3 regions of the Agromyces indicus genome follow, and region 1 is predicted to be linked to each of the others. Evidence: predicted binding sites of a transcription regulator. Region 1 holds the regulator's gene; each other region holds the start of a gene.

The links. The regulator HrcA, encoded in region 1, represses chaperone genes, less so after heat shock. The targets are predictions, from matches to a motif close to TTNGCACTCGNNNNNNNCGAGTGCNAA.
Region 2: groL (chaperonin GroEL) is a predicted target of HrcA. The motif match lies at 8,159-8,185, and genes of this name have one in related genera.
Region 3: groES (co-chaperone GroES) is a predicted target of HrcA. The motif match lies at 8,768-8,794, and genes of this name have one in related genera.

Annotation. Positions count from the first base shown of each region.
Region 1 is NZ_JAVKGS010000005.1:13,123-23,008, forward strand. Features, by position in the region: gene ybeY (rRNA maturation RNase YbeY) at 1-460, opposite strand, end outside; gene RH861_RS15165 (PhoH family protein) at 457-1,581, opposite strand; gene RH861_RS15170 (HIT domain-containing protein) at 1,568-1,927, opposite strand; gene RH861_RS15175 (16S rRNA (uracil(1498)-N(3))-methyltransferase) at 1,952-2,686, opposite strand; gene dnaJ (molecular chaperone DnaJ) at 2,706-3,806, opposite strand; gene hrcA (heat-inducible transcriptional repressor HrcA) at 3,864-4,883, opposite strand; gene RH861_RS15190 (DUF4870 domain-containing protein) at 5,087-5,476, shown strand; gene RH861_RS15195 (DUF4870 domain-containing protein) at 5,757-6,080, shown strand; gene hemW (radical SAM family heme chaperone HemW) at 6,102-7,337, opposite strand; gene RH861_RS15205 (DUF1990 domain-containing protein) at 7,339-7,986, opposite strand; gene lepA (translation elongation factor 4) at 8,017-9,873, opposite strand.
Region 2 is NZ_JAVKGS010000003.1:53,787-63,672, reverse strand. Features, by position in the region: gene rlmB (23S rRNA (guanosine(2251)-2'-O)-methyltransferase RlmB) at 1-623, shown strand, start outside; gene RH861_RS10070 (DUF4032 domain-containing protein) at 668-1,987, opposite strand; gene RH861_RS10065 (ABC transporter ATP-binding protein) at 2,067-3,167, opposite strand; gene RH861_RS10060 (DsbA family protein) at 3,443-4,366, shown strand; tRNA gene RH861_RS10055 (tRNA-Thr) at 4,464-4,539, shown strand; gene RH861_RS10050 (DMT family transporter) at 4,539-5,627, shown strand; gene RH861_RS10045 (nitroreductase family protein) at 5,611-6,153, opposite strand; gene msrB (peptide-methionine (R)-S-oxide reductase MsrB) at 6,165-6,566, opposite strand; gene RH861_RS10035 (DUF3263 domain-containing protein) at 6,753-7,097, shown strand; gene RH861_RS10030 (LytR C-terminal domain-containing protein) at 7,094-7,636, shown strand; gene RH861_RS10025 (cold-shock protein) at 7,844-8,047, shown strand; gene groL (chaperonin GroEL) at 8,228-9,847, shown strand.
Region 3 is NZ_JAVKGS010000003.1:178,027-187,912, forward strand. Features, by position in the region: gene guaB (IMP dehydrogenase) at 1-901, opposite strand, end outside; gene RH861_RS10590 (branched-chain amino acid ABC transporter permease) at 1,199-2,479, shown strand; gene RH861_RS10595 (branched-chain amino acid ABC transporter permease) at 2,492-3,472, shown strand; gene RH861_RS10600 (ABC transporter ATP-binding protein) at 3,462-4,376, shown strand; gene RH861_RS10605 (ABC transporter ATP-binding protein) at 4,363-5,133, shown strand; gene RH861_RS10610 (ABC transporter substrate-binding protein) at 5,709-7,013, opposite strand; gene rarD (EamA family transporter RarD) at 7,269-8,219, opposite strand; gene groES (co-chaperone GroES) at 8,396-8,692, opposite strand; gene RH861_RS10625 (class I SAM-dependent methyltransferase) at 8,822-9,886, shown strand, end outside.

The DNA.
Region 1 (9,886 bases):
AGCGGCGGCGCTCCTGCATGGCGAAGCCGACGAGCAGGTCGCGCTGCAGCCCGAACATCTCCCGCTCCTCGGCAGGTTCGGCGTGGTCGAAGCCGAGCAGGTGGAGGATGCCGTGCGCGGTGAGCAACTGCAGCTCGTCGAGGAGCGAATGCCCCGCGGCGCGGGCCTGGGCCTCGGCCACCTGCGGGCAGAGCACCACGTCGCCGAGCAGTCCGGGAGGCGCCGGCTGGTCCTCGGTGCCGGGTCGCAGCTCGTCCATGGGGAAGCTCAGGACGTCGGTCGGCCCCGGCTCGTCCATCCACTGCACGTGCAGCTGCTCCATCGCGCCCTCGTCGACGAGGACGATCGCGAGCTCGGCGTCGGGGTGGACGTGCAGGGCATCGAGCGCATACACCGCGAGGCGCTGCAGCGCCGCCTCGTCGACCTCGACGGCCGACTCGTTGTTGACCTCGATGCTCACGTGCTCCTCTTCCTCGGCAGGTGGTCGCGCGGACCGGCGGCACCGCGGCGCTCCGCACCGCGACGCTCGGCCCGGTTGGCGAACTCGCGCGCCTGCTCGCGCTCGAACCGCTGCGCCTGCGCGCGCTGGTCGAACTCGGTGTAGGCGTCGATGATGCGGCCGACCAGCGTGTGGCGGACGACGTCGTCGCTCGTCAGCCGCGCGAAGTGGATGTCGTCGACGCCGTCGAGGATGCGGGTGACCAGCCGGAGACCGGACGAACCGCCCGGCAGGTCGACCTGCGTGATGTCGCCGGTGACGACCATCCGCGAGCCGAACCCGAGTCGGGTGAGGAACATCTTCATCTGCTCGGGCGTCGTGTTCTGCGCCTCGTCGAGGACGACGAACGAGTCGTTCAGCGTGCGGCCGCGCATGTACGCGAGCGGTGCGACCTCGACGGTGCCCGAGGCGAGCAGCTTCGGCACCATCTCGGGATCCATCATCTCGTTCAGCGCGTCGTACAGCGGCCGGAGGTAGGGATCGATCTTGTCGGTCAGCGTGCCCGGCAGGAAGCCGAGCCGCTCCCCCGCCTCCACCGCAGGACGCGTCAGGATGATGCGGTTCACCTCCTTGCGCTGGAGGGCCTGCACGGCCTTCGCCATCGCGAGGTAGGTCTTGCCGGTACCGGCGGGTCCGATGCCGAAGACGATCGTGTTCTCGTCGATCGCATCGACGTACGCGCGCTGGCCCTCGGTCTTCGGTCGGATCGAGCGGCCGCGAGCCGACACGATCACCTGGCCGAGTGCCTCGGATGGCCGGGAGTTCGGGTCGGCGTCGAGCATTCGGGCGGAGCTCCTCACTTCGATGGGCGTCGGGTCCTCGCCGCCACGGACGAGTTCGAGGAGTTCCTCGATGAGGCGGCGCACGCGCCGCCGCTGGTCGTCGTCGCCGCGGATGGCGATCTCGTTGCCCCGGACGTGGACGTCGACGCCGGGGTACTCGCGTTCGATGGTCGTGAGCAGCCGGTCCTGCGGTCCGAGCAGGCGCACCATCGCGATGCCGTCGACGTGGATGCGGTCCTCGTCGGATGCCGCCGCCGGGGCGGCGGGCCGGATCTCGCCCTGGTCGTCAGCGCCCGCCAAGCGATCCCTCCTCGAGCCCGCCGCCGAGGACGTGGGCGTGGACGTGGAACACCGTCTGGCCCGCAGCCGGGCCGGTGTTGAAGACCAGTCGGAACTGGCCGTCGGCCAGCTCTTCGGCGATGCCGCGAGCCACCGAGACGAGCTCGGCGAGCAGTTCGGGGTCGGCGGCCGCGAGTTCGACGACGTCGCGGTACTCCGCCGTGCGCGGCGTCACGACGACGTGCACCGGCGCCTGCGGCGAGATGTCGTGGAACGCGATGATGCGCTCGGTGTCGGCGACCATGCGCGCCGGGATCTCGCCGGCGGCGATGCGCTCGAACACCGTGGGCTCAGCCGTTCCGCTCATCCCCCCATCGTAGCGACGGATGGCTCACCACCGCCCGAGCGCGACCGACAGCACCGCGATCGCCGCGGGGCCGGCCGTCGAGGTGCGCAGGACCGAGTCGCCGAGCCGCACCGGTTCCGCGCCGGCGTCGACGAGCCGCGCGATCTCGGCGGGGTCCATGCCGCCCTCGGGTCCGACCACGAGGGCCAGGTCGCGACCGTCGTGACGGATGCCGGACAGCGGGGTCTCAGCGCCCGGCACGAGCAGCAGCATCCGCTCGCCCTGCAGCCGAGCCGGGAGCTCGCGCGTGGCGGCGACCGGCTCCACCACGGGGATGCGCGAGCGGATCGACTGCTTCACCGCCTCACGCACGATCGCGGCCCAGCGTGCGCGGCCCTTCTCGGCCTTCGGCCCCTCCCAGCGCGACACCGACCTCGTCGCCGCCCACGGCACGACCCGGTCGACGCCGAGCTCGGTGGCCGCCTGCACGGCGAGCTCGTCGCGGTCGCCCTTCGCGAGCGCCTGCACGAGCGTCAGCCGCGGCGACGGCTCGGGGTCCTCGCGCACCTCGTCGACGGCGAGCTCGAGCCGGCGCGACTCCGTCGCGGCGACCTCGCCCGCCACGATGCGTCCTCGACCGTCGCCGATCGAGACGCGCTCGCCCACCCGGACCCGCGCCACCGTCACCGCGTGGCGCGCCTCGTCGCCGTCGAGCACGACCGACGCACCCGGCGCGACCCCGGCCAGGTCGAGCGTCTCGTCGAGGTAGAGGCTGCTCATCGCGGCATCCGCCCCGCCGTCAGCCGAGGAACCGGTCGCGCAGCCGCGCGAACAGCCCCTGCTGGAAGTGACCGAGCTGCGGCGGCTGCGCCTTGCGGTGCTTGGCCAGCTGCTGCACGAGCTCGCGCTCCTTGTGGCTCAGCTTCGTCGGCGTCACGACGTGGACGGCGACCTTGAGGTCGCCGCGGCCGCCGCCGCGCAGGTGCGTGATGCCGCGGTCGCGCACCGTCAGGATCTCGCCCGACTGCACGCCCGCCTTCAGTTCGAGGTCGACGTCGCCGTCGAGCGCCTCCACCTTCGCGGTCGTTCCGAGGATGGCATCGGTCATCTGCACCTCGAGCGTGCACAGCAGGTCGTCGCCGTTGCGGCTGAACACCTCGTGGTTGCGCACCTTGATCTCGAGGTAGAGGTCGCCGTTCGGCCCGCCGGCAGGACCCGCCTCGCCCGAGCCGGGCATCTGCAGGCGCACACCCGTGTCGACACCGGCCGGCACGTCGACGGGAACGGTGCGGCGTGCCCGGACGCGGCCCTGACCCTGGCAGGTCGGGCACGGCGTGGCGATGATCGTGCCGTAGCCGCGGCACGAACCGCACGGGCTCGAGGTCATCACGTTGCCGAGGAGCGAACGCACCGCGCGCTGGATGTGCCCGGTGCCGCCGCAGATGTCGCACGTGACCGGCGCCGTGCCGGGCTGGCAGCACGAGCCGTGGCACGTCTCGCAGGTGACCGCGGTGTCGACGTCGATCTCGCGGTGGGTGCCGAAGATCACGTCGTCGAGGCCCACCTCGAGCCGGATGAGCGCATCCTGGCCGCGCTCGCGGCGCGAACGCGGGCCGCGCGTGGACTGCCCCGCGCCGAAGAACGTCTCGAAGATGTCGCCGAACCCGCCGAAGCCGGCACCGTTGAAGCCGCCCTGGCCGCCGCCCAGGTCGTACTGCTGCCGCTGCTTCGGGTCGGAGAGCACGTCGTAGGCGTGCGTGACCTGCTTGAAGCGCTCGGATGCCTCGGTGCCCGGGTTGACGTCGGGGTGCAGCTCGCGGGCGAGCCGCCGGTAGGCCTTCTTGATCTCGTCGGGGGTGGCGTCGCGCGAGACGCCGAGGACCTCGTAATGGTCGGCCACGGAGGGCGTGTCCTTTCGGTTGCCGGTGACGGATGCCGCGCGGTGGCGGTCCGGGGATCAGCTCTCGCCGAGGGTCCGGGAGAGGTAGCGAGCCACGGCGCGCACGGCGGCCATGCTCTGGGAGTAGTCCATGCGGGTGGGACCCACCACGCCGAGCCGCGACACGTCGCGCCCCGGCACGGCGAACGAGCTCGTGACCACCGAGGTCTCGCCGAGGCCGTACGGGGCGTTCTCGCGGCCGATGCGCACGGCGATGCCGTCGTCGGAGTGCATCTCGCCGAACAGCCGCAGGATCACGACCTGCTCCTCGATCGCCTCGATGACACCGAGGATGTTGCCGGCGAAGTCCTGTTCGGTGCGCACGAGGTTCGCCGCGCCGGCGACGACCAGTCGGTCGCTCCGGGTCACGTTCGCCTGGTCGGCGAGCGTCGCGGCGAGCGTGCGGAGCACCTCGGCGTGGGCACGGTCGGCCTGCGCGGTCTCGGCCGAGAGCGCGGTCGCCGCCTCGGTCATGGTGAGCCCGGCGGCGACCTCGTTGAGCCGGTCGCGCAGTCGGTGCATCGTCTCCTCGTCGACCGGGTGGTCGAGCTCGGCCAGCCGCTGCTCGACCTGGCCGGAATCGGAGATGAGGATGCACAGCACCCGCGTCGGCGCCAGCGAGACGAGTTCGACGTGACGCACGCGCGCCCGTGCGAAGCTCGGGTACTGCACCACGGCGAGCTGCCGCGTGAGCTGCGCGACGAGCCGGACCGTACGGGAGAGCAGCTCGTCGAGGTCGTTCGACTCGCCGAGGAACGTCTCGATCGCCTGCCGTTGCGCGGTCGAGAGCGGGCGGATGTCGGCGAGCTGGTCGACGAACACCCGGTAGCCCTTGTCGGTCGGGATGCGACCGGACGACGTGTGCGGTGCCGCGATCAGCTCCTCCTCCTCGAGGAGCGCCATGTCGTTGCGGATGGTCGCGGCCGAGACGCCGAAGTGATGGCGCTCGACGATCGTCTTCGAGCCGACCGGCTCGCGCGAGGCCACGTAGTCCTGGACGATGGCACGGAGGACGGCGAGACTGCGCTCGGAGACCATGGACCCTCGCTTCCCTCGACCGGTCGGGCGGATCGTGCGCTTAGCACTCGGTTCAGCTGACTGCTAATCATATCGCGTCATCCGGGGATGGCGCCGTTGCCGGTCCGCGTGCTGCCGCAGTAGCGTGTGCATCGCCGTCACCGGCGCGCGCCCGCTCGGCGCGGCCGGCGGGCATCCCCCGTCAAACCCGAAAGGCACCCCGCATGACCGATCCCAACACCCCGCAGCCGGCCGCCGCCGCGCCGCTCTCGCACGAGCAGGACGTCAAGTGGGCGTCGTTCGCCCACCTCGGCGGCATCCTCGGCATCCTGCCGTCGCTCATCATCTGGCTCGTCTTCAAGGACCGCGGCTCGTTCACGAACACCGAGGCGAAGGAGGCGCTGAACTTCCAGATCACGCTCACCATCGCCACGGTCGCCCTGTGGATCGCCGTGACGGTGCTCACGATCGTCACCTTCGGCATCGGGGCCGTCCTCGGCTTCCTCACCTACGTGCCGTGGATCCTCGGCGTCGTCTTCTCGATCATCGCCTTCCTGCAGGTGAAGGACGGTCGGCACTACCGCTACCCGTTCGCCCTGCGCCTCATCAAGTAGCCGCACAGCTCCTCACGACGCGCCGGTTCGAGACCTCTCGACCGGCGCGTCGCCGTGTGCCAGCATGAAGAAACGCCTCGCGACACGGCGTGCGACCGACCAAGGAGCCAGCATCATGTCCGACGCACCACCTCCCACCCCACCCACTCCGCCCAGCACTCCGCCGCCCGGCGGCAGCACGCCCCCGCCTCCTCCCGGAGGCAGCACGCCTCCCCCGCCGCCCGGCGGCCCGACCCCGCCGCCCGCGGGCGGCCCCGGCTACGGCGCCGCAGCGCAGGAGATGAGCCCGCCCGACCAGCGGCTCTGGGCCACGCTGATCCACATCGGCGGCATCCTGTTCGGGTTCCTGCCGCCGCTCATCGGCTACCTGGTGCTGAAGGACCGCGGCGCGTTCATCCGCGCGCACTCGGCCACCGCGCTGAACTTCCAGATCACGCTGCTCATCGCGTACGTCGTCGGCTGGGTCCTCGCGTTCGTGCTGATCGGCTTCCTGATCCTGTTCGCCGCGTGGGTCGCCGCGATCGTGTTCGGCATCATCGCCGCGATGAAGGCGAACCAGGGTCAGCCCTACGTCTACCCGATCGCGATCAAGTTCGTGAGCTGATCTCGGTACGCGCCTTCGGCGCTACTCGATCACCGAGTACAGCAGGCGCCGCACGACGGCGTCCGCCAGCAGACGCCCTCGCCGGGTGAGCGTGAGCCGCCCGGCGAGGGCGTTCTTCGCGTCCACGAGTCCGTCGGCGATGAGCGCGGCGACCTCGCGGCGACCGCCGGCACCCAGCGAGGCGAGCTCGAGCCCGTCGCGGATCCGGGTGCCGAGCAGCACGCGCTCGGTCTCGCGCGCCGCCGCGTCGAGCGTCTCGCGCCCGCCTGCCGGCGACACGCCCGCCGCCAGGCGCTCGGCGTACGCCGCCGGGTGCTTCGCATTCCACCACCGGACGCCGCCGACGTGGCTGTGGGCGCCGGGGCCGACGCCCCACCAGTCGTCGCCGCGCCAGTACCCGAGGTTGTGGCGGGAGCGGTGCGTGGCATCCGTCGACCAGTTCGACACCTCGTACCACTCGTACCCGGCCGCGGCGAACCGCTCGTCGGCCAGCTCGTACATGTCGGCCGTGAGGTCGTCGTCGATCGCCGGCAGTTCGCCGCGACGCAGCTGGCGGGCGAGCTTCGTGCCCTCCTCGACGATGAGCGCGTAGGCGCTGACGTGGTCGGGTCGTTCGGCGAGCACCGACTCGACGCTGGTGCGCCAGTCGTCGAGCGACTCCCCCGGCGTGCCGTAGATGAGGTCGAGGCTCACGTCGAGCCCGGCGTCGCGCGCCCAGCCGACGACGAGCGGTACGCGGGCGGGGTCGTGCGTGCGGTCGAGCGCGGCGAGCACGTGCGGCACGGCGGACTGCATGCCGAACGAGACGCGGGTGAACCCGCCCTCGGCGAGGCGCTGCAGGTCCTCCGGTTCCACCGAGTCCGGATTGGCCTCGGTGGTCACCTCGGCGCCGCTCGCGAGGCCGAACTCGTCGCGGATGCCGCGCAACATGCGCACCAGATCGGTCGCAGGCAGCATCGTGGGCGTGCCGCCGCCGAAGAACACCGTCTGGGCGGGTCGGTCCGGTGCACCGGATGCCGCGAGCACGCGACCCGCGAGCCGGATCTCGTCGACGGCCTGGTCGGCGTACTGCGCCTGGCTGACGCCGCGCAGCTCCCCCGCCGTGTACGTGTTGAAGTCGCAGTAGCCGCAGCGCACCCGGCAGAACGGCACGTGGACGTACACGCCGAAGGCGCGCGTCGCGGCATCCGTCACCGCCGTCGCGGGCAGCAGGCCGTCAGCGGGAGCGGGATCGGCGATCGGGAGCGGACCGGCCACGTCAGGTGTACGCGGGGTGCAGCGCGCGGAGCTCGGCGCGGGTGAGCTCACGCCGGCGACGACGCACGAGGGGGGCGAGCAGGCGGTGGATGCCGCCCCTGGGCTCGAGCGCCGAGCGGATGGTGAGCCACACGCTGTCGTCGTCGCGGTGCTCGAGGACGAACGCCTCCTCGCCGTGCTCGGGCGACTCTCCGGTGGTGCCGTAGGCGAAGCCGATGCGGCCCGGCTCGTCGACCACGTAGACCACGAGCACCGGCACCACGCGGGTGCGGAACCGTTCGCGGCGACGGAGCACCGCGGTCATGCCCGCCGACACGAACGGCGTGCCGTCGGCGGCGAAGCGCTGCTCGGCCCGCGCGGTCGGCTGCTCCGTCAGGGGCGAGCCGTCGGCGTCGTACGCGATGCCCGTGTACTGCGCGCCCGTGCCCGGGGCGACCTCGGCCACCTCGAACCCGGCGCCCTTCTGGACGCCCCAGGTCATGAGCTCCTCGGCGGCGCGGTCGAAGCGCTCGCGGCCGGAACCGAGCTTCACCGAGTCCTCGGCCGGGCGGAACCCGGCGGGCGGGTACCGCAGCAGGTCGGGATCGAGCGTGGCGCCGATCGCGCCGTAGGTCACCGACTGGTCGGTGAACGTGCTGCGTCGAGTCATCCGTCGATTCTACGAAACGGCGCCTGAGCGCTACTTCTTCGCGTCCTTCTTCTCGGTCTCGCCCGAGAGCGCGGCGATGAACGCCTCTTGGGGAACCTCGACGCGGCCGACCATCTTCATGCGCTTCTTGCCCTCCTTCTGCTTCTCGAGGAGCTTGCGCTTGCGGGTGATGTCACCGCCATAGCACTTGGCGAGCACGTCCTTGCGGATGGCGCGGATCGACTCGCGCGCGATGATGCGGGCGCCGATCGCCGCCTGGATCGGCACCTCGAACTGCTGCCGCGGGATCAGCTCGCGCAGGCGACCGGTCATGAGCACGCCGTACGCGTACGCCTTGTCGCGGTGCACGATCGCGCTGAACGCGTCGACCTGCTCGCCCTGGAGCAGGATGTCGACCTTCACGAGGTCGGCCGCCTGGTCGCCTGCCGGCTCGTAATCGAGCGACGCGTAGCCGGCGGTCTTCGACTTGAGGTTGTCGAAGAAGTCGAAGACGATCTCGCCGAGCGGCATGTTGTACCGGATCTCGACCCGGTCCTCGCCGAGGTATTCCATGCCGAGCAGCGTGCCGCGACGCGACTGGCAGAGCTCCATGATCGTGCCGACGTAGTCCTTCGGCGCGAGGATCGCGGCCTTCACGATGGGTTCGCGCACCTCGGCGATCTTGCCGCCGGTCGGGAACTCGCTCGGGTTGGTGACCGTGACGGTCTTCTTGTCCTCGGTCGTGACCTCGTAGACCACGGATGGCGCGGTCGCGATGATGTCGAGGTCGAACTCGCGACGCAGCCGCTCGGTGACGATCTCGAGGTGCAGCAGCCCGAGGAACCCGCAGCGGAAGCCGAAGCCGAGCGCCACCGACGTCTCGGGCTCGTAGACGAGCGCGGCATCCGAGAGCTTGAGCTTGTCGAGCGCTTCGCGGAGCTCGGGGTAGTCGCTGCCGTCGATCGGGTACAGGCCCGAGAAGACCATGGGCAGCGGCTCGGTGTAGCCGGCGAGCGGTTCGGCGGCCGGCTTCGACGCGGTCGTGACGGTGTCGCCGACCTTCGACTGCCGCACGTCCTTCACGCCCGTGATGAGGTAGCCCACCTCGCCGACGCCGAGGCCCTTGGTGGGCGTCGGCTCGGGCGCGCTCACGCCGATCTCGAGGATCTCGTGCGTCGCCCTGGTCGACATCATCTGGATGCGCTCGCGCGGGTTCAGCTTGCCGTCGACCATGCGGACGTAGGTGACGACGCCGCGGTAGCTGTCGTAGACGGAGTCGAAGATCATCGCCCGGGCCGGGGCATCCGCGTCGCCCACGGGGGCGGGGATGCGCTCGACGACGCGGTCGAGCAGGTCCTCGACGCCCATGCCGGTCTTGCCGGACACGCGGAGCACGTCGTCGGGCGAGCCGCCGATGAGGTCGGCGAGCTCGCGCGCGTACTTCTCGGGCTCGGCGGCCGGGAGGTCGATCTTGTTCAGGACCGGGATGATCTCGAGGTCGTTCTCGAGCGCGAGGTACAGGTTCGCGAGCGTCTGCGCCTCGATGCCCTGCGCCGCGTCGACGAGCAGGATCGCGCCCTCGCACGCCGCGAGCGAACGCGAGACCTCGTAGCTGAAGTCGACGTGCCCGGGCGTGTCGATCATGTTCAGCGCGTACGCGGTGCCCGACAGCTCCCACGGCATGCGCACGGCCTGGCTCTTGATGGTGATGCCGCGCTCGCGCTCGATGTCCATGCGGTCGAGGTACTGCGCACGCATGTCGCGGTCGGCGACCACGCCCGTGATCTGCAGCATGCGGTCGGCCAGCGTCGACTTGCCGTGGTCGATGTGCGCGATGATGCAGAAGTTGCGGATCAGCGCGGGATCGGTGGCGGCGGGCACCGGGGGGTCAGCGGCTCTCGGAGACATCCCGACGATTCTC
Region 2 (9,886 bases), on a different contig from region 1:
AGATCGCGACCAACCGCGGCATCCCGATCCTCGAGGTCATGCGGCCCGAGCTCGACCGGCTCGCGGGCGAGGGCGGGGTGCACCAGGGCCTCGCCCTGAAGGTGCCGCCGTACGAGTACGCGCACCCGATCGACCTGCTCGACGAGGTGCTCGCCGACGACGAGACGCCGCTGCTCGTGGCGCTCGACGGCGTCACCGACCCGCGCAACCTCGGTGCCATCATCCGCTCGACGGCCGCGTTCGGCGGGCAGGGCGTGATCGTGCCCCAGCGCCGGTCGGTCGGGGTGACGGCCGCGGCGTGGAAGACCTCCGCCGGTGCGGCGGCTCGGGTCCCCGTGGCGATGGCGCCGAACCTGACGCAGACGCTCAAGGCGTTGAAGGAGCGCGGCGTGTTCGTGCTCGGTCTCGACGGGGACGGCGACGTGTCGCTGCCCGGCCTCGACTTCGCCGACCGGCCGATCGTGGTCGTCGTCGGGTCCGAGGGCAAGGGGCTGTCGCGGTTGGTCACCGAGACGTGCGACGCGATCGTGTCGATCCCGATCTCTGCGGCCACCGAGTCCCTGAACGCCGGCATCGCGGCATCCGTCACGCTCTACGAGATCGCGAAGCTGCGCGCCGAGTAGCGCCACCTCGGTACGGGCCGGGTCCTACTCGACCACCGGGCGATTCAGACCTTGAGGCGCCAGTCGCCCTCGTCGTCGGGATCGTGCACGGCCAGCTCGGCGGTGTCCGGGCCGACGGCCGGCAGCGCGGTCGTGATCGCCTCGGTCGGCGGGCCGATCACCGTGGCCTCGTCGCGACGATGCCGCAGCACGTCGTTGATGTAGGCGGTGAGCGCCTCGGCCAGCGGGATGTCGTGACCCTGCTGCTGCGCCATGTACCACCGGTGCTCGAGCAGCTCGTGGAACACCTCGGCGGGCTCGAGCTTGCCGCGGAGCTCCTGCGGGACGGCTCGGACGACGGGCTCGAACACGCGCATCTGCCACTCGTGCGCGACCATCTCCTCGTCCTGGTCCTGCTTGTTGTACGCGGCGCGATAGGAGTCGAGGTCGTTCAGCAGGCGCCTGGCCTGGTTCTCGCCCGCGTCGAGCCCCGTGAGGCGGAGCAGCCGGCGCTGGTGGTGGCCCGCGTCGACGACCTTCGGCTGGATGCGCAGCGTCGTACCGGCCTCGTCGGTGCGGATCGCGAGTTCCTCGATGTCGAACCCGAGTTCGTTGAGTCGGTTGACGCGCTCGTTGATCCGCCACCGTTCGGCGAGCCCGAACGACTCCGAGCCGGTCAGCTCGGTCCAGAGGCTGCGGTAGGCGTCGACGATGCCGTTCGAGATGTTGACCGGGTCGAGCTCGTCGGCGACACGGCCGCCCGCCTCGAGGTCGAGCAGTTCGCCGGCGATGTTCACGCGCGCGATCTCGAGGTCGTTCTCGCGCTGGCCGTTCGACAGGCCACCCTCGTAGAGCTTGCCCGTCTCGGCGTCGACGAGGTACGCGGCGAACGCCCCGGCGTCGCGACGGAACAGCGTGTTCGACAGCGACACGTCGCCCCAGAAGAACCCGACGATGTGCAGGCGCACGAGCAGGACCGCGAGCGCGTCGACGAGGCGGGTCGCGGTGTCGGGGCGGAGGGTCTGCGAGAACAGCGCCCGGTACGGCAGCGAGAAGCGCAGGTGCCGGGTGACGAGCACCGGCGCGAGTTCCTCGCCGTCGGCATCCGTTCGGTTCGTGATGACCGCGACGGGGTCGACGCAGGGGATCTCGAGCCGCTGCAGGGTGCGCAGCATCTCGTACTCGCCCTTGGCCATCTCGGCCGTGGTCTCCTTGATGGCCACGACGTGGCCGCTCAGGTGCGCGAAGCGGACCAGGTGCCGCGAGATGCCCTTCGGGAGCGCCGCGATGGTCTCGCTCGGCCACGCCTCGAGCGGGAGGTCCCACGGGAGGTCGAGCAGGGCGGGGTCGGTCATCGCCGACGTGATCGAGAGTGTGCCGCTCATCAGGCCCAAGCGTACCCGGGAACGACGATGCCGGCCGGGCCGGAGCCCGACCGGCATCGCGGTCGCAGTATCGCGGAGATCAGCTCGCCACCGGCTCCTGGATGAGACGCGCGCCCGACTCGGCGTCGAACACGTGGACGTGCTTGGGGGTCGGCATGAGGTAGACGGTGTCGCCCGCGAACGGGTGGACGCGGCCGTCGACGCGCGCGACGATGTCGGTGCGCTTGCCCTCGATGGTCGAGTGGCCGTAGAGGTAGCCGTCGGCGCCGAGCTCCTCGACGAGGTCGACGACGACCTCGAGGCCCTCGCCCTGCGTGTTCGACACGACGATGTCCTCGGGGCGGACGCCGACCGTGACGACGGGGCCGGACGCCGACGCGAGCGCGTCGCGCTCGACGTCGATGGTCGCGGTGCCGAACTTGATGCCGCCCTCGACCACGTCGGCGTGGAACAGGTTCATCGCCGGCGAGCCGATGAAGCCCGCGACGAAGACGTTGTTCGGCCGCTCGTACAGCTCTCGCGGCGTGCCCACCTGCTGGAGGACGCCGTCCTTCAGCACGGCGATGCGGTCGCCCATGGTGAGGGCCTCGGTCTGGTCGTGCGTGACGTAGACCGTGGTGACGCCGAGGCGGCGCTGGAGCGAGGCGATCTGGGTGCGGGTCTGGACGCGGAGCTTGGCGTCGAGGTTCGACAGCGGCTCGTCCATGAGGAACACCTGCGGCTGGCGCACGATCGCGCGGCCCATGGCGACGCGCTGCCGCTGGCCGCCCGAGAGCGCCTTCGGCTTGCGGTTCAGGTACGGCTCGAGGTCGAGCAGCTTGGCGGCCTCGAGGACGCGCGCGGCCCGCTCCTCCTTGCCGACGCCGGCGATCTTGAGCGCGAAGCCCATGTTCTCGGCGACGGTCATGTGCGGGTACAGCGCGTAGTTCTGGAAGACCATCGCGATGTCACGGTCCTTCGGCGGCACGTCGGTGACGTTGCGGTCGCCGATGAAGATGTTGCCGTCGTTGACCTCTTCGAGGCCCGCGAGCATGCGGAGCGACGTGGACTTGCCGCAGCCGGAGGGGCCGACCAGGACGAGGAACTCCCCGTCTGCGATCTCGAGGTCGAGCTGGTCGACGGCGGGACGGGTGCCACCGGGATAGAGGCGGGTGGCCTTGTCGAACGTGACTGACGCCATGGTTCTGTTCTCCTTCACCGGCAGGTACGTGCCGGACGATCCGTAGTGAATGGAAACGCCGACATCGGTGTCGACGCTCCCTCAGTATGTCATGCGAGCTCCGCATCGCCGCATCCGCGTCGGTGGCCGCAGCGGGCGAACCATGCCCCGCGGATGCCGCGACCAGCCGGCGCTCGGGCGCCGTTTGGGCGATTCACAGTGTCCGCTCCTACACTCTTCGGTGCGTGCGCCTGCATTCCCGCGCGCCCCCACAGCTGACCCGGAGTTGACCATCGATGAGCACTGGATCCATCCAGCCGCGCCCCAGCCGCAACGAGCGACGCGAGGCGGCCCGTGAGAAGGCCCGCCTGCTGCGCGAGGAGCAGCGGCGGAAGGACCGCCGCAAGAAGTTCCTGATCCAGGGCGGCGTGATCGTGGTGGTGCTCGCCATCGCGGCGCTCATCGGCACGATGATCTTCAACAGCGTCCGTCCCGAGGGTCCCGGTCCGCAGAACATGGCCAGCGACGGCATCCTGCTCGTCGGCGGCGAGAGCGGCATCGAGCCGGTCTCGACCCGCGCGATCCCCGCGAACGGCGAGCCGACGCCGAGCGAGCCCGACGACAGCGGCACGGTCGCGAACATCGTGGTCTACGTCGACTACCTCTGCCCCTACTGCGGCCAGTTCGAGCAGACGAACTCCGAGTCGATGCGCACGATGGTCGAGCAGGGCGCCGCGACGCTCGAGGTGCACCCGATCGCCATCCTCACGAACAAGTCCGCCGGCACCCAGTACTCGCTCCGCGCCGCCAACGCCGCGGCGTGCGTGGCCGACCGGTCGCCCGAGGCGTTCTTCGACTTCAACGCGCTCATGTTCGAGAACCAGCCGGAGGAGCTCTCGGCCGGCCTCTCGAACGACGAGATCAAGGCGCTCGCCGCCGAGGCCGGCGCGTCCTCGTCGGTCGACGAGTGCATCGACGAGACGCGGTTCAAGGGCTGGGTCGAGGATGCCACCAACCGGGCGCTGACCCAGCCGATCCCGAACTCCGAGCTCGAGTCCGTCAAGGGCACGCCGACGGTGCTGGTGAACGGCAAGCAGTACGTCGGCTCGCTCGAGGACCCGGCCGAGTTCCGCGCGTTCGTGCTGCAGGCGGCCGGCCAGAGCTACTCGGAGTCCAACGGCACGCCGACGCCGACGCCCACCCCGACCCCCGCCGGCTGAGCGCCGTCCCGGTCGTGCCGACGGCCCGGTCCCATCGCGGGGCCGGGCCGTCGTCGTCCGCTCGCGCCGCGCGATCGGTAGGATGTGGGGGAGTCACGCCGGCTTGGCGCAATTGGTAGCGCACCGCTCTTGTAAAGCGGTGGTTACGGGTTCGAGTCCCGTAGCCGGCTCCATGTCGAGCACACCCGCCCCGTCGTCGCAGCCCGCAGCGGGCGGCGCGGCGAGTCATCCGCACCATTCGCCCCCGCACGCGCACGCGGCCGATTCGCGGGTGCCGATGTGGGTCGCCATCGCCCTCACCGTGGTGTCCGGCGGCCTCGTGGCGCTGCAGTCCCGGGTGAACGGGCAGCTGGCGCGCGCCCTCGACGACTACTCCGTCGCCGCGGTGATCTCGTTCGGGTCCGGCCTCGTGCTCCTCCTGGTGCTCGCGGCGGCGTGGCCCGGGGGACGCCGCGGGCTCGTTCGCCTCGGCGTCGCCTTCCGCGCCGGCGCAGTGCCGTGGTGGATGCTGCTCGGCGGCGTCGCGGGCGCCTGGTTCGTCGCGACCCAGGGCATCGCCGTCGGCGTCCTCGGCGTCGCCCTGTTCACGATCGGGATCGTCGCCGGGCAGACGCTCGGCGGGGTCGTGTTCGATGTGATCGGCATCGGTCCCGGCGGGCGTCGGCCCCTGTCGATCGCGCGCGTCGCGGGCGCCGTGCTCGCCCTCGCGGCGGTGGGGTGGGCGGTCTCCGCGCAGGTGTCCGCGTCGGTCCCGCTGTGGGTCATGCTCCTGCCGTTCACGGCCGGCATCGGCGCCTCCTGGCAGCAGGCGATGAACGGGCGGGTCCGCACCGCATCGGCGAGCGCGCTCGCCGCGACCGTCGCCAACTTCGCGGTGGGCACGGCGGTGCTCGTCGGCGTGATGCTCGTGCATGCGGCATCCGTCGGCTGGCCCGATCGCATGCCCGCCGACTGGTGGCTCTACACGGGCGGCGCGATCGGCTGCGTGTTCATCGCCGCGCAGGCCGTGCTGGTGCGCCGCGTGGGGGTGCTGCTGCTCGCGCTGGGGCTCGTGGCCGGGCAGCTGACGGCGGCGCTCGCGCTCGACCTGCTCCTGCCGGCCACCGGCCGCCCCGTCGGGCTGGCCACGGTCGGCGGCACGGTGCTGGCGCTCGTTGCGGTCGCACTGGCGAGCATCCGCTGGGGGCGCGCGAAGCACGCGGCGCCGCCGGAGCCCGAGCCGGTCACCGGGTCGACCGCGGCGGTCAGGCCAACGAGCTGAACCGCTGGGCCACGTCGGGGCCGACTCGCCGCTCCGGGCGGACGCGTTCCGGCCGGCCGCCGACGTAGAGCCACCCCAGCAGGTGCTCGCCCGGGGCGAGGTGGTGCGCGTCGGCGACGAGCGGATGCCGCGTGAGCGGCCCCGTCCGCCACATCACGCCCCACCCGGCCTCGTCGAGCAGGAGCGAGAGCAGGTGGGCGACCCCGGCCGCCGCGGCGTCCTGCTCCCACTCGGGGACCTTCGGATGCGGCCTCGTGCAGGCGACGATCGCGAGGAGCAGCGGGGCGCGCAGCGGCTTCGCCGCGAGCTTCTCGGCCGCGGCTCCCTCGGCGCCGGCGGCGGCCGCGAGCGCCCGGCCCACGCGGGCGCGGGCGTCGCCGCGCACGGCGATCACGCGCCACGGGGCGAGCGACGCGTGGTCGGCGACCCGCCCGGCCGCTTCGAGCAGGTCGCGGAGCTCGTCGTCGCCGGGTGCGGCATCCGTCACCTCGGGCCACGACCGGCGGGCGAGGGCCGCCTCGCGCACGGATGCCACGCTCAGGACTCGGGCGTGAAGTCGAGGGCGATCGAGTTCATGCAGTAGCGGTCGCCGGTGGGCGTGCCGAAGCCGTCGGGGAAGACGTGGCCGAGGTGCGAGCCGCAGCGCGCGCAGCGGACCTCGGTGCGCACCATGCCGAGCGAGGTGTCCTCGAGGAGCTCGACCGCCTCGGGCCGGACCGACTCGTAGAAGCTGGGCCAGCCGCATCCGGAGTCGAACTTCGTGCCGCTCTTGAACAGCTCGGCGCCGCACGCGCCGCACGCGTAGACGCCGGCGCGTTCCTCGTCGAGCAGCTCGCCGGTCCACGCGCGCTCGGTCCCGGCACCGCGGAGCACGGCGTAGCGCTCGTCGCCGAGCTCCTCTCGCCACTGCTCCTCGGACTTCTCCACCTCGTACGGCATGCGGTCTCCTCGTCGTGTGCGGTCATCCCATCGTCGCAGTTCCGGCGACGTGCGGTGCAACGCATGACGCTCGACGCGTGTTCCGTGACGGCGCTCCGCCCGAGTGCGGCGGGTGCGCGGCATCCGCTCTCTAGGATGTCGTCAGACGAGCGGGCGACCGCCGACCGAGACCGACGAGGAGGTGCGATGGACGCCGCAGGCAGGCCGGACCCCGACTCCGCGACCACGCACCGGAGCACGGACGGACTCGACGAGCGACGTCGGCGCATCCTCGCCTTCGAGGCGCGCGCGTGGCGCGATCCGGCGCGGAAGGCCGATGCGATCCGCGACGAACTGGATCTCTCGCCGGCCCGGTACTACCGGTTGCTCGCCGAACTCGTCGACGACCCCGCCGCCCTGCGGCACGATCCCATGCTCGTGAAGCGCCTGCAGCGGCAGCGCGCGGCGCGGGCGGCGGCCCGGGCCGAACGCGCCATCCCCACCGGCGCGGCGATCGAGACGGGCCGACCACGACCCCGGCAGGATCCATGACGCAGAAGTTCCCCCGAGACCGGTTCGATTCGATCCCGCACGGCATCGAGCGCGTCGGCGCGCACCGTGCCCCCGCCCGCCGTGGCGCCCGGTGGATCGCGTTCGGCTGGGCCGCCCTCGCCACGGTCGTGCTGGCCGGTGCGGGCATCGCCGCGGTGAGCATCTACAACGACCGGCTCGACTTCGGCGGGGGTCAGCCGGTCCCCACGCAGACCCCCGTGGCGACGGCGCCGCCGACCCTGGCGCCCGATGTCCCGGTCGCGGTGCTGAACGGCACGGGCACGTCGGGCCTGGCGGCGAGCGTCGGCGAGACGCTGACGGCGAGCGGGCTGACGGTGGGCATCACCTCGAACGCCGACACGTCCGACATCGAGACCACCGTCGTGTACTACGCGGCGCCGGAGCTCGAGGGCGCGGCCCGCGGAGTGCTGGGGCTGCTGCCCGTCGGTGACGTCCGGCTCTCGGAGGAGTACGGGGCGACCGGTATGCAGCTCGTCGTGGTGCTCGGGGCGGACTATGTGGAGGCGTCCGGCCGCTGACGGTGACCGAATCGTTGCCATTCTGCGACCATTCGGGACCGCGGAACCCTTGTGCGGGGCGCGCGCGCTGTGACTATCTGGATTCGGCCGCTCGATCGCGTGTGGAGCATCCGGTGCCGGGGCCCCGGCGCCGTGTCGGCACGTCGACGGCCCGGTACAGGCGAAGGCACGTGCTGACTCGGAAACTCGGCAACATGGGAGCAACGCATGGCGAACGGAACCGTGAAGTGGTTCAACGCTGAAAAGGGCTACGGATTCATCACCGTCGACGGGGGCGGTCAGGACGTCTTCGTCCACTACTCCGCGATCGACATGGCGGGCTACAAGGTGCTCGAAGAGGGCCAGCAGGTGACCTTCGAGGTCGGCTCAGGCTCCAAGGGCCCCCAGGCCGAGGCGGTCCGCCCCGCCTGATCCCCTCAGCGTCGAAGCGCCGTCGGCTCGCCCGGCGGCGCTTCCGCGTTCCCGGGGGATGCGGCATCCGTCGCTCGCTTGCACTCGGGCCGGGTGAGTGCCAGAATCGCTTTAGCACTCACTCGTTTTGAGTGCTAACCCTTGGAATCTTTGAACGTCCGGAAGGGACGAGAGACACACATGGCAAAGATCATTGCTTTCGATGAGGAGGCCCGCCGCGGTCTCGAGCGCGGGCTCAACCAGCTCGCCGACGCGGTCAAGGTGACCCTCGGCCCGCGCGGCCGCAACGTCGTCCTCGAGAAGAAGTGGGGCGCCCCCACCATCACCAACGACGGCGTGTCGATCGCCAAGGAGATCGAGCTCGACGACCCGTACGAGAAGATCGGCGCCGAGCTGGTCAAGGAGGTCGCGAAGAAGACCGACGACGTCGCCGGTGACGGCACCACCACGTCGGTCGTGCTCGCCCAGGCGCTCGTGCGCGAGGGCCTCCGCAACGTCGCCGCCGGCGCCGACCCCATCTCGCTGAAGCGCGGCATCGAGAAGGCCGTCACGGCCGTCTCCGAGGAGCTGCTCGCGACGGCGAAGGAGGTTGAGACCAAGGACGAGATCGCCGCGACCGCGTCCATCTCGGCCGCCGACCCCCAGATCGGCGAGATCATCGCCGAGGCGATCGACAAGGTCGGCAAGGAGGGCGTCGTCACCGTCGAGGAGTCGAACACCTTCGGCACCGAGCTCGAGCTCACCGAGGGCATGCGCTTCGACAAGGGCTACCTGTCGGCGTACTTCGTCACGGACCCCGAGCGCCAGGAGGCGGTCTTCGAGGACCCGTACATCCTCATCGCCAACCAGAAGATCTCGAACATCAAGGACCTGCTCCCGATCGTCGACAAGGTGATCCAGTCGGGCAAGCAGCTCCTGATCATCGCCGAGGACGTCGACGGCGAGGCACTGGCCACGCTCGTCGTGAACAAGATCCGCGGCATCTTCAAGTCGGTCGCCGTCAAGGCGCCGGGCTTCGGCGACCGCCGCAAGGCCCAGCTCCAGGACATCGCGATCCTCACCGGCGGCCAGGTCATCTCCGAGGAGGTCGGCCTCAAGCTCGAGAACGCGACGCTCGACCTGCTCGGCCAGGCGCGCAAGGTCGTCATCACCAAGGACGAGACCACCATCGTCGAGGGCGCGGGCGACCCCGACCAGATCGCGGGCCGCGTCGCCCAGATCCGCTCGGAGATCGAGAACACCGACTCGGACTACGACCGCGAGAAGCTCCAGGAGCGCCTCGCCAAGCTCGCCGGCGGCGTCGCCGTCATCAAGGCGGGCGCGGCCACCGAGGTCGAGCTCAAGGAGCGCAAGCACCGCATCGAGGACGCCGTCCGCAACGCGAAGGCCGCCGTCGAGGAGGGCATCGTCGCCGGTGGTGGCGTCGCCCTCATCCAGGCCGGTGCCAAGGCGTTCGAGACCCTCACGCTCGAGGGCGACGAGGCGACCGGCGCGAACATCGTGCGCGTGGCCATCGAGGCGCCGCTCAAGCAGATCGCCCTCAACGCCGGCCTCGAGCCGGGCGTCGTCGCGAACAAGGTCTCCGAGCTCCCCGCGGGTCACGGCCTCAACGCCGCGACCGGCGAGTACGGCGACCTCATCGCACAGGGCATCATCGACCCGGCGAAGGTCACCCGCTCGGCGCTGCAGAACGCCGCGTCGATCGCCGGCCTCTTCCTCACCACCGAGGCCGTCGTCGCCGACAAGCCCGAGAAGGCTGCTGCGGCTCCCGCCGACCCGACGGGCGGCATGGACTTCTAGTCCGCACGGCACCACCACGCGCGAAGGGCGCCTCCTCCG
Region 3 (9,886 bases), on a different contig from region 1:
CGTCCGCGCCCGCGTCCACCAGCGCCTGGGCGCCCTCGCGGGTCGCGACGTTGCCGCCGATCACGTCGATGTGGGCGAACGTGGGGTCGGCCTTGATCCGCCGGATGATGTCGAGCACGCCCGCCGACTCGCCGTTCGCCGTGTCGACGACGAGCACGTCGACGCCCGCGTCGCGCAGCGCTTCGGCGCGCTCCCACGCGTCGCCGAAGAAGCCCATCGCCGCGCCGACGCGCAGCCGGCCCTCGGCGTCCTTCGTGGCGTTGGGGTACTGCTCGGACTTGTCGAAGTCCTTCACCGTGATGAGCCCGGTCAGCCGGCCCTGCTCGTCGACGAGCGGGAGCTTCTCGACCTTGTGCTGCGCGAAGATCGCGATCGCCTCGTCGGGGTCCATCCCGACGCGTCCGGTGATGAGCGGCATCCGCGTCATGACGTCGGCGACCTTGGTCGTCGGCTTCTCGAAGTCGGAGACGAACCGCATGTCGCGGTTGGTGATGATGCCGACGAGGATGCCCTGGGCGTCGACGACGGGCAGGCCCGAGACGCGGTAGGTGGCGCACAGCTGGTCGACCTCGGCCACGGTGGCATCCGGGGTCGTCGTCACGGGGTTCGACACCATGCCCGACTCGCTGCGCTTCACGCGGTCGACCATGTCGGCCTGCTCGGCGATCGACAGGTTGCGGTGCAGGATGCCGATGCCGCCCTGGCGGGCCATGGCGATCGCCATCCGGGCCTCGGTCACCGTGTCCATCGCGGCGGACAGCAGCGGCGTCGCCACGGTGATCCGCTTCGTCAGGCGAGAACTCGTGTCGGCCTCGCTCGGGATCACGTCGGTGTGCCCCGGCAGGAGCAGGACGTCGTCGTAGGTGAGCCCGGTGAAACCGAACGGATCTGCCTGATCCATGTCGCCCCTTCGTGTGTGTGGAGTCGGGCGCACGAGCCGTCGACCCGGCGGATCTGCCGGGTCCGAGCGTCGGTGCGGTACATCGATGTTAAGCGAGTTTGCGCCGTCGGCATTCCCCGGATAACAATCGAGGGCCGTTTGTGCTCTCGTGCGAAACACTTGGGACATAATCGGCACGTACTGTCGACGGCGTCGTCGTCAGGAAGCCAGATCCCGACCCCACCCGCGGTCGGGACCTTTGGAGGTGCAGTGGAACCCACGCGAACAGTCCCCACACGTTCTCGCGGGAGGTGGCTCATCCTCCTCGGAATACTGATCTCCGCACTCACTCTGTCCGGCATCGCAGCGTCCCCTGCGGTGGCGGACGAAGGGGGTACGGACGATCCGGCCGCCGAGGAGGAGTACGAGTACTTCTTCACCGGGAACGTGCAGTTCGAGGGTGAGGCGCTCGAGGGCGTGCTCATCACCGTCGAGGGCAACGGATTCGATGCCGACACCGAGACCGACGCCGATGGGCGCTGGACGATCGGCGTGCCGGAGAAGGCGGAGTACGAGGTCACCCTCGACCAGGACACGCTCCCCGAAGGCGTCGTCGTGCTCGAAGGGCAGGACACCGTCACCGCCGAGTTCGGCCTGACCAAGCGCAAGGCGGTGAACTTCTTCCTCGGCGAGGGCCAGCGGGTCACCGTCAACTACTTCGACCAGGTGGTCCAGCGCGTGGTGAGCGGCCTCAACTTCGGCCTGCTGCTCGCGCTCGCGGCCATCGGCCTCTCGCTCATCTTCGGCACGACCGGACTGTCGAACTTCGCGCACGCGGAGCTCATCACCTTCGGTGCGTTGATGGTGCTGACCTTCGGCGTCAACCTGGCGTGGCCGCTGTGGCTCGCGATCATCGTGGCGCTGGTGCTCAGCGCGGCGCTCGGCTGGACGCTCGACGCCGCACTGTGGAAGCCGTTGCGACGACGCGGGGTCGGCCTGATCCAGCTGATGATCGTCAGCATCGGCCTCTCGCTCGCCCTCCGGTACACGTACCAGTTCTTCTACGGCGGCTCGACGAGCCAGCTCCCGGGCGCGACGCTGCCGTCCGACATCCGCTTCGGCGCGGTCGCGCTGTCGTGGGTCGACCTCGTCAGCATGGGCGTGAGCATCGTGGTGCTCCTCGCCGTGGCCTTCTTCCTCCTGCGCACCCGCATCGGCAAGGCCACGCGCGCGGTCTCCGACAACGCGCCCCTCGCCTCGGCGAGCGGCATCGACGTCGACCGCGTCATCCGCATCGTCTGGGTGCTCGGCGCGCTGCTGGCCGGCCTCGCCGGCATCCTGTGGGCCTACTTCCGCCCCGGCGTCAGCTGGGACATGGGCTTCCAGATCCTCCTGCTCGTGTTCGCCGCGGTCACGCTCGGCGGGCTGGGCACGGCGTTCGGCGCCCTCGTCGGCTCGCTCATCGTGGGCCTGTTCGTCGAGGTCTCCACGCTGTGGCTGCCGAGCGACATGAAGTACGTGGGCGCCCTGGTCATCCTGATCGTGGTGCTGCTGTTCCGACCGCAGGGCATCCTCGGTCGTCGAGAGCGAATCGGATAGGAGGGCGACGACATGGACTGGGGAGCAATCTTCGGAAACGCGGCCGTCGAGCTGATCAGCCCGACCACCGCCGCCTATGCACTGGCCGCACTGGGTCTCGCGATCCACTTCGGTTTCACGGGCCTGCTGAACTTCGGACAGGCGGGCTTCATGCTGCTCGGCGCCTACGGGTACGCCATCCCGGCACTGAAGCTCGGCTGGCCGTGGTGGGCCTGCCTCCTGACGTCGCTGCTGGCGTCGGTGATCTTCGCACTCATCCTGGGTATCCCGACGCTGCGGCTGCGCGCCGACTACCTCGCGATCGTGACGATCGCCGCGGCCGAGGTGCTGCGGTTGACGTTCACGACCAACGAGTTCGCCCCCGTCACGGGCTCGGCGAACGGCCTCTCGGAGTACCAGCGCGACCTGCTCACGCTGAACCCGCTCCCCGACGGACGCTACGGCTTCGGCCCGTGGGTGTTCAGCGACCGGGCGTGGTTCTTCCTCATCCTCGGATGGATCGTCGTGATCCTCGCGGCGCTGCTCACGTGGCTCCTGATGCGCAGCCCTTGGGGCCGCGTCATCAAGGGCATCCGCGAGGACGAGGACGCCGTGCGCGCGCTCGGCAAGAACGTGTACTCCTACAAGATGCAGAGCCTCATCCTGGGCGGCCTGTTCGGCACCGTCGCCGGCATCATCTTCGTGATGCCACGCGCGGTCGTGCCGAGTTACTTCCAGCCGACGCTGACGTTCTTCATCTACGCGATCCTCCTCTTGGGCGGGGCCGCGACCATCCTGGGGCCCATCCTCGGCTCCATCGTCTTCTGGGTGCTGCTGTCGTTCTTCTCGGGCTTCATCGCCCGAGCCGTCGAGGCGGGGTGGCTGCCGTTCATGACGCAGGTGCAGGCCGGGCAGCTCCGGTTCATCCTGGTCGGCGTGGCGATCATGCTGATAGTGGTGTTCATGCCACAGGGCATCCTGGGCAACAAGAAGGAGCTTGCTTTTGTCAAGTGAAATCACACCCAAGGCCAAGCCCGTCAAGTCGACCGGGCTCCACGTCGGCGACCCCGCCCCGGGCGTCAAGAAGGTCGACCCGATCCTCATCGCCGACGGCGTCAAGCGCACGTTCGGCGGCCTCACGGCCGTCGACGTCGAGCACGTCGAGATCCCGCGCAACGCCATCACGGCGCTCATCGGGCCGAACGGTGCCGGCAAGACGACCTTCTTCAACCTGCTGACCGGCTTCGACAAGCCCGACACGGGCGACTGGTCCTTCGAGGGCCGCTCGCTCGCGCACATCCCGGCCTACCGGGTCGCGCGCATGGGCCTGATCCGCACGTTCCAGCTGACGAAGTCGCTGGGCCTGCTCTCCGTCATGGAGAACATGAAGCTCGGCGCCAAGGACCAGACCGGGGAGAACATCTTCCGCGGACTGATCCCGTCGCTGTGGCGGAAGCAGGATCGCGAGATCGAGGACAAGGCGCAGGACCTGCTCAAGCGGTTCAAGCTCGACGCGAAGAAGGACGACTACGCGGCGAGCCTCTCGGGCGGACAGCGCAAGCTCCTCGAGATGGCGCGGGCGCTCATGAGCGACCCGACCCTCGTGATGCTCGACGAGCCGATGGCCGGCGTCAACCCGGCGTTGACCCAGTCGCTGCTCGACCACATCCTCGACCTCAAGGCCCAGGGCATGACCGTGCTGTTCGTCGAGCACGACATGCACATGGTCCGTCACATCGCCGACTGGGTGATCGTGATGGCCGAGGGCCGCGTGGTCGCCGAGGGCGACCCGCACGAGGTCATGCAGGACCAGGCCGTGATCGACGCCTACCTCGGCGCCCACCACGACACGGACCTCGGCTCGACCGACACCGGCCACGTCGAGGCGATCAAGGAGCTCATCGATGACGAACAGTGAACCCACCGCGAGCCCGGTGCTCGAGCCCACGGGCGACATGGTCGTCGAGGTGCGGGACGTCACGGCCGGCTACCTGCCGGGCGTCAACATCCTCAACAGCTGCTCGCTGACCGCCCGCGAGGGCGAGCTCATCGGCATCATCGGGCCGAACGGCGCCGGCAAGTCGACGCTGCTGAAGTCGATCTTCGGTCTCGTGAAGGTCCGCGAGGGCGGCATCTTCCTGCAGGGCGAGGAGATCACCAACCTCAAGGCGAACAAGCTGGTCGCCAAGGGGGTCGGGTTCGTTCCGCAGACGAACAACGTGTTCCCCTCGCTCTCCATCCAGGAGAACCTCGAGATGGGCGTCTTCCAGAAGCCCAAGGACCTCAAGCACCGGCTCGAGTTCGTGACCGAGATCTTCCCGGACCTCAAGAAGCGACTCGGCCAGCGCGCCGGTTCGCTGTCGGGCGGCGAGCGCCAGATGGTCGCGATGTCGCGGGCGCTCATGATGGGCCCGCACGTGCTGCTGCTCGACGAGCCGAGCGCCGGCCTCTCGCCGGTGCGTCAGGACGAGGCGTTCCTCCGGGTCAAGGAGATCAACCGCGCGGGAGTGACGACCATCATGGTCGAGCAGAACGCACGCCGCTGCCTGCAGATCTGCGACCGCGGCTACGTGCTCGACCAGGGCCGCGACGCCTACACGGGCACCGGTCGCGACCTCCTCAACGATCCCAAGGTGATCGGGCTCTACCTGGGCACGCTCGGGACGGACGAGTAGGACCGTACTCGCACACGACGGGGCGGGGGATGCTGCGGCATCCTCCGCCCCGTTCGTGTGTCTGCGCCCGGAGACCGGGGCCACCACGGAGGCCGCACGGACCGACGTCGCGTTCGAGGCCGTGTGTCGCACCCGGGACCAGCGGAGGACTCACGGGCCCACCAGCGGGGCGCTGAGCGCGTCGAGAGGGGACGAGCGGACATCTCCGGGGCGGCCGCGTGCGGTGCGTGCGGGGCCGTGCGGGCGCGTGTGGCCGCATGCGGGGCCGGGGCCCGCGCGCGGGCCGGGCGGCCCCGTGCGGGGACGTGCGGGCGCGTGCGGGGCCGCCCGGACGCGTGCGGGCGCGTGCGGGGCCGGGGCCCGCGCGGGCGCGTGCGGGCCTGTGGGGCCGCGTGCGGTCCCGCCACCGCGCGCCACCGTCGACGGCGGCTGACTCCGCTGAAGTGCGCCCCGGTCACTCCTCCTGCGTGGGGTGGTGCCCCGCGTCAGGTTCCTGACGCCGCCTCCGACCTCCGACCCCCTCGACACGCCGAAGGGCCCCGGCTGGAAGCCGGGGCCCTTCGTGTGCGAGTGGATCAGCCGTCGCCGATGCGCTCGTACGTATTGTCGTCCAGGTACTGGAAGATACCGATGGTCGCCTCGGTCGGGTCGCCGTTCTCGTCGAACGTGACCGGGCCGGACGGGCCGTCGTAGTCGATCTGGTTGCCCTCGGCGAGCGCCTCGGCACCGGCGGCGAAGGTGTCGACCTTCTCGCCCTCGCCCGAACCGCCCGACACCTGACGCAGGTACGACGCGATGTCGGTGCCCTCGACGCTGTTGGCCGCGTAGGCCGCGAGCGCGATGAGGACCAGCGCGTCGTAGGACTCAGCCGCGTAGCTGTAGTCCTGCAGGGCCGGGTCGACCTCGAGCAGGCGGTCGGTGAAGTCACCGAGGGTGCCCACGTCGAGACCGGGCAGCGTGCCCTTCGAGCCGGCGACGAGGCCGGGCGCGAAGTCCGCGCTGTAGTCGGACAGGTTGCCGTCGACGAAGTACAGCTTGTCGCCGGGGTAGCCGCTGCCGACGAGGGCCGGCGTGATGATCTTCGCCTGGTCGAACGTGATCAGCGCGATCGCGTCGGGGTTGGCCGCCGTGACCTCGGAGATCTGCGCGTCGAAGCTCGAGTCGCCCTCGTTGAAGAGCGCCTCGGCGACGACCTCGCCGCCCGCGGCCTCGAACGCGTCGCGCGTGAACTGCGCGAGGCCCGTGCCGTAGGCGTCGTTCAGGACGATCATGCCGAGCGTGGCGTTGCCGTCCTCGGCGATGAGGTTGCCGAGCACCTCGCCCTGCAGGACGTCGGACGGAGCCGTGCGCCAGTACAGGTTGTTGTCGTCGTAGTTGGTGAAGTCGGCCGACGTGTTGGCGGGCGAGAACTGCACCACGCCCGCGGCGACGATCTGGTCGATGACGGTCTTCGACACACCCGACGAGGCGGCGCCGATGATCGCCGACACGTCCTGCGAGAGGAGGTCGGTGACCGAGACGGTCGCGGTGTCGGTCGTGGTGTCGCCGGAGTCGCGGTAGACGACCTCGACCTGGAGGCCCAGGTCGGCGTCGTTGATGTCCTGCGCGGCGAGCGCCACGCCCGCCTCCTCGGGCGGGCCGAGGAACGCAAGCGCACCCGACTGCGGGAGGATCGTGCCGACCTTGAGGGTGAGGTCGCGCTCGCCCGCCTCGATGGGCTGGGCGTCGCCGGTCTCGGCGGGCGCCTCGGACTCCTCGGGCTCGCTGGTGCCGCCCGTGCTGCACGCGGTCAGGAGGAGGGCACTGACGCCGGCGATGGCGATGCCCGTCCAAGCTGCGCGACCCGAGCGCGAGGCCCGTGCCTTCGCGAATACGCTCATGTTGCTCCTTGGGACTGAAGGATTGGGACACTTCCCGGTGCCTTGCGACACCGATGGTTTTGACAGTATTGCCCGGCCAATGCGGAAACAAGGACATCGGATCACAACCCGGTAACACCCACCGCTTCGCGACGTCCTCGCCGCGCATGCGACGTTCTGCGCACGAAACCCGCGTCGACCAGCCGGTTCGCGCACGCTTCCGGCAAAGCGGAATCCGGCCCGCGGCCGTGCTCGGACCCCCCGATCGGGGGCGGGTCAGACGGGCTCGACGGCCGCCGCACGACGGGCGCGAGCCCCCCGCAGGAGATCGAACGTGAGCACCGCGAGGGCGACCCAGACCAGCCCGAACCCGATCCACCGTTCGAGCGGCATCGGCTCGCGCAGCACGACCACGCCGACCAGGAACTGGATGAAGGGCGCGAAGTACTGGATGAAGCCCATGTAGGTCAGGGGCAGCCGGCGCGATGCGGCGGCGAACAGCAGGAGCGGGATCGCGGTCACGGCCCCGGCGGCGAGCAGCAGCACCGTGTGCCACACCCCCGCCGTTCCCATCGTCATGGCGCCGGTCGCGCCCACGATCACGAGCAGCACGGCGGCGAACGGGGCGAGCCATGCGGTCTCGAGCGTCAGTCCCGATACGGCGTCGACCCGGTGGCCCACCCGCTTCTTGATGAGCCCGTAGAAGCCGAAGCTGAAGGCGAGCACGAGCGCGATCCACGGCAACTGCCCGTAGCCGACGGCGAGCACGACGACCGCGACGATCGAGATCCCGACGGCGGTCCACTGCGTCGCGTTGAGGCGCTCGCGCAGGACGATCACCCCGAGGAAGACGGTGACGATCGGGTTGATGAAGTACCCGAGCGCGGCCTCGACGACCTGCCCGTTGAGCGTGGCGAAGACGTAGGTGAGCCAGTTGACGAAGATGAGCGCGCCGGCGGCCCCCATCGTCAGCACGACGCGGCGGTCGCGCAGCAGCGCGCGGAAGGCCCGCCAGGACCTCGTGACGGCGATGAGGAGGGCGCAGAACACGAGCGAGAGCAGGATGCGCCAGGCGACGATCTCGACCGGTCCCGTGGGCGCCAGGGCGATGAAGTAGATCGGCAGGAATCCCCAGAGCCCGTAGGCCGCGACGGCGTAGACGAGCCCGCTCCGGCTCACGCCCGCGGGCGAGGGGCGGGCGTCGGCGACGGTGGGTGCGGTGCTCACCGGGAAAGCCTACGCTCGGCGGCCGACACGACCGACGCTGGGGGACTGCCGGAATTCGTCGACATCCCGCCGCAGGCGGTCCCGCACCGGTCGGCGCCGGGGACGATTCCCCGCCGGAGACGACGACGCGGCCCGGATGCCGTGTGGCATCCGGGCCGCGGAGGTTGTCGGACCGACTAGCGGACGACGACCGCGAGCACGTCGCGGGCCGAAAGGACGAGGAACTCGTCGCCGCCGAACTTCACCTCGGTGCCGCCGTACTTGGAGTAGATGACCTTGTCGCCGACGGCCACGTCGAGCGGGATCCGGTTGCCGTTGTCGTCGATGCGGCCCGGGCCCACGGCCACGACCTCGCCCTCCTGGGGCTTCTCCTTGGCGGTGTCGGGGATGACCAGACCCGACGCGGTGGTCTGCTCGGCCTCGACCTGCTTGATGACGATGCGATCCTCGAGCGGCTTGATGGAAACCGACACGGTTGACCTCTTTCTTGACGAAGACTGGGGTTAGCAGCCTCTGAATGAGAGTGCTAACAGGAGTCTAGGGCGGTTCTGGCACTCGTGCAACGTGAGTGCCAGCGGATGCCGCGGTGCTAGCGTGTCCGCGTGGAACGCGCCGAGCTCGTCGAACTGCTCTCACCCGAAGGGCTCGACCTGCTCGACTCCCTGCCCGCCTGGACCGGCCGCGAGGACGTCGTGAAGACGGTCGCCGACCTGCGACGCAGGGGGCACTCCCCCGGCCTCGTCGCCGCCGTCCTGACGCAGTCGCGTCTGCGGGCCAGGGCACGCGCGAAGTTCGGCGAGTTCGCCGACCGCATGCTCTTCACCGAGCCCGGGCTCGAGCAGGCCACCCGGCTCCGCGTCGCCGCCCTCCACGCCGGCCGGTACGCGCGAGCCGGCCTCCGCCACGTCGCCGACCTCGGCTGCGGCATCGGCGGCGACGCGCTGGCGTTCGCCGCGATGGACCTGGAGGTGACCGCCGCCGACGCCGACGAGGTGACCGCGGCGATCGCCGCGTTCAACCTGACGCCGTTCCCGCATGCGCAGGTGCTGCACTCCGCGGCGGAGGAGGTACCCCTCGGCGGCATCGACGCCGCGTGGCTCGACCCGGCGCGACGCACCACCGCGGGCGGCACGACCAAGCGGATCGCGGATGCCGCCGACTACTCGCCGTCGCTCGACTTCGCGTTCGGCCTGGCCGAGCGGATGCCGGTCGGCGTGAAGCTCGGGCCCGGCACCGACCGCGACCTCGTCCCCGCCGGCACCGAGGCGCAGTGGGTGTCGGTCGACGGCGACGTGGTCGAGCTCGCGGTCTGGACCGGGCCGCTGGCCCGGCCGGGCGTCGGACGCGCCGCCCTCGTCATCCGCGGGGACGCGGCGCACGAGCTCGTCGCCCCGGCCGACAGCGAGGATGCGCCCGTGGGCCCGCTCGGCGACTACCTGTACGAACCCGACGGCGCGGTCATCCGGGCCCGACTGATCGGCGACCTCGCCCGGGCCAACGGCGGCTGGATGCTCAGCGAGGGCATCGCCTACCTCACGGCCGATCGCGAGTTCGACAGCCCGTTCGCCCGGGGATTCCGCGTGATCGAGCGACTGCCCGCCGATGAGCGGCACCTCCGCCAGGCGCTGCACTCCCGCGGCGTCGGCACGCTCGAGATCAAGAAGCGC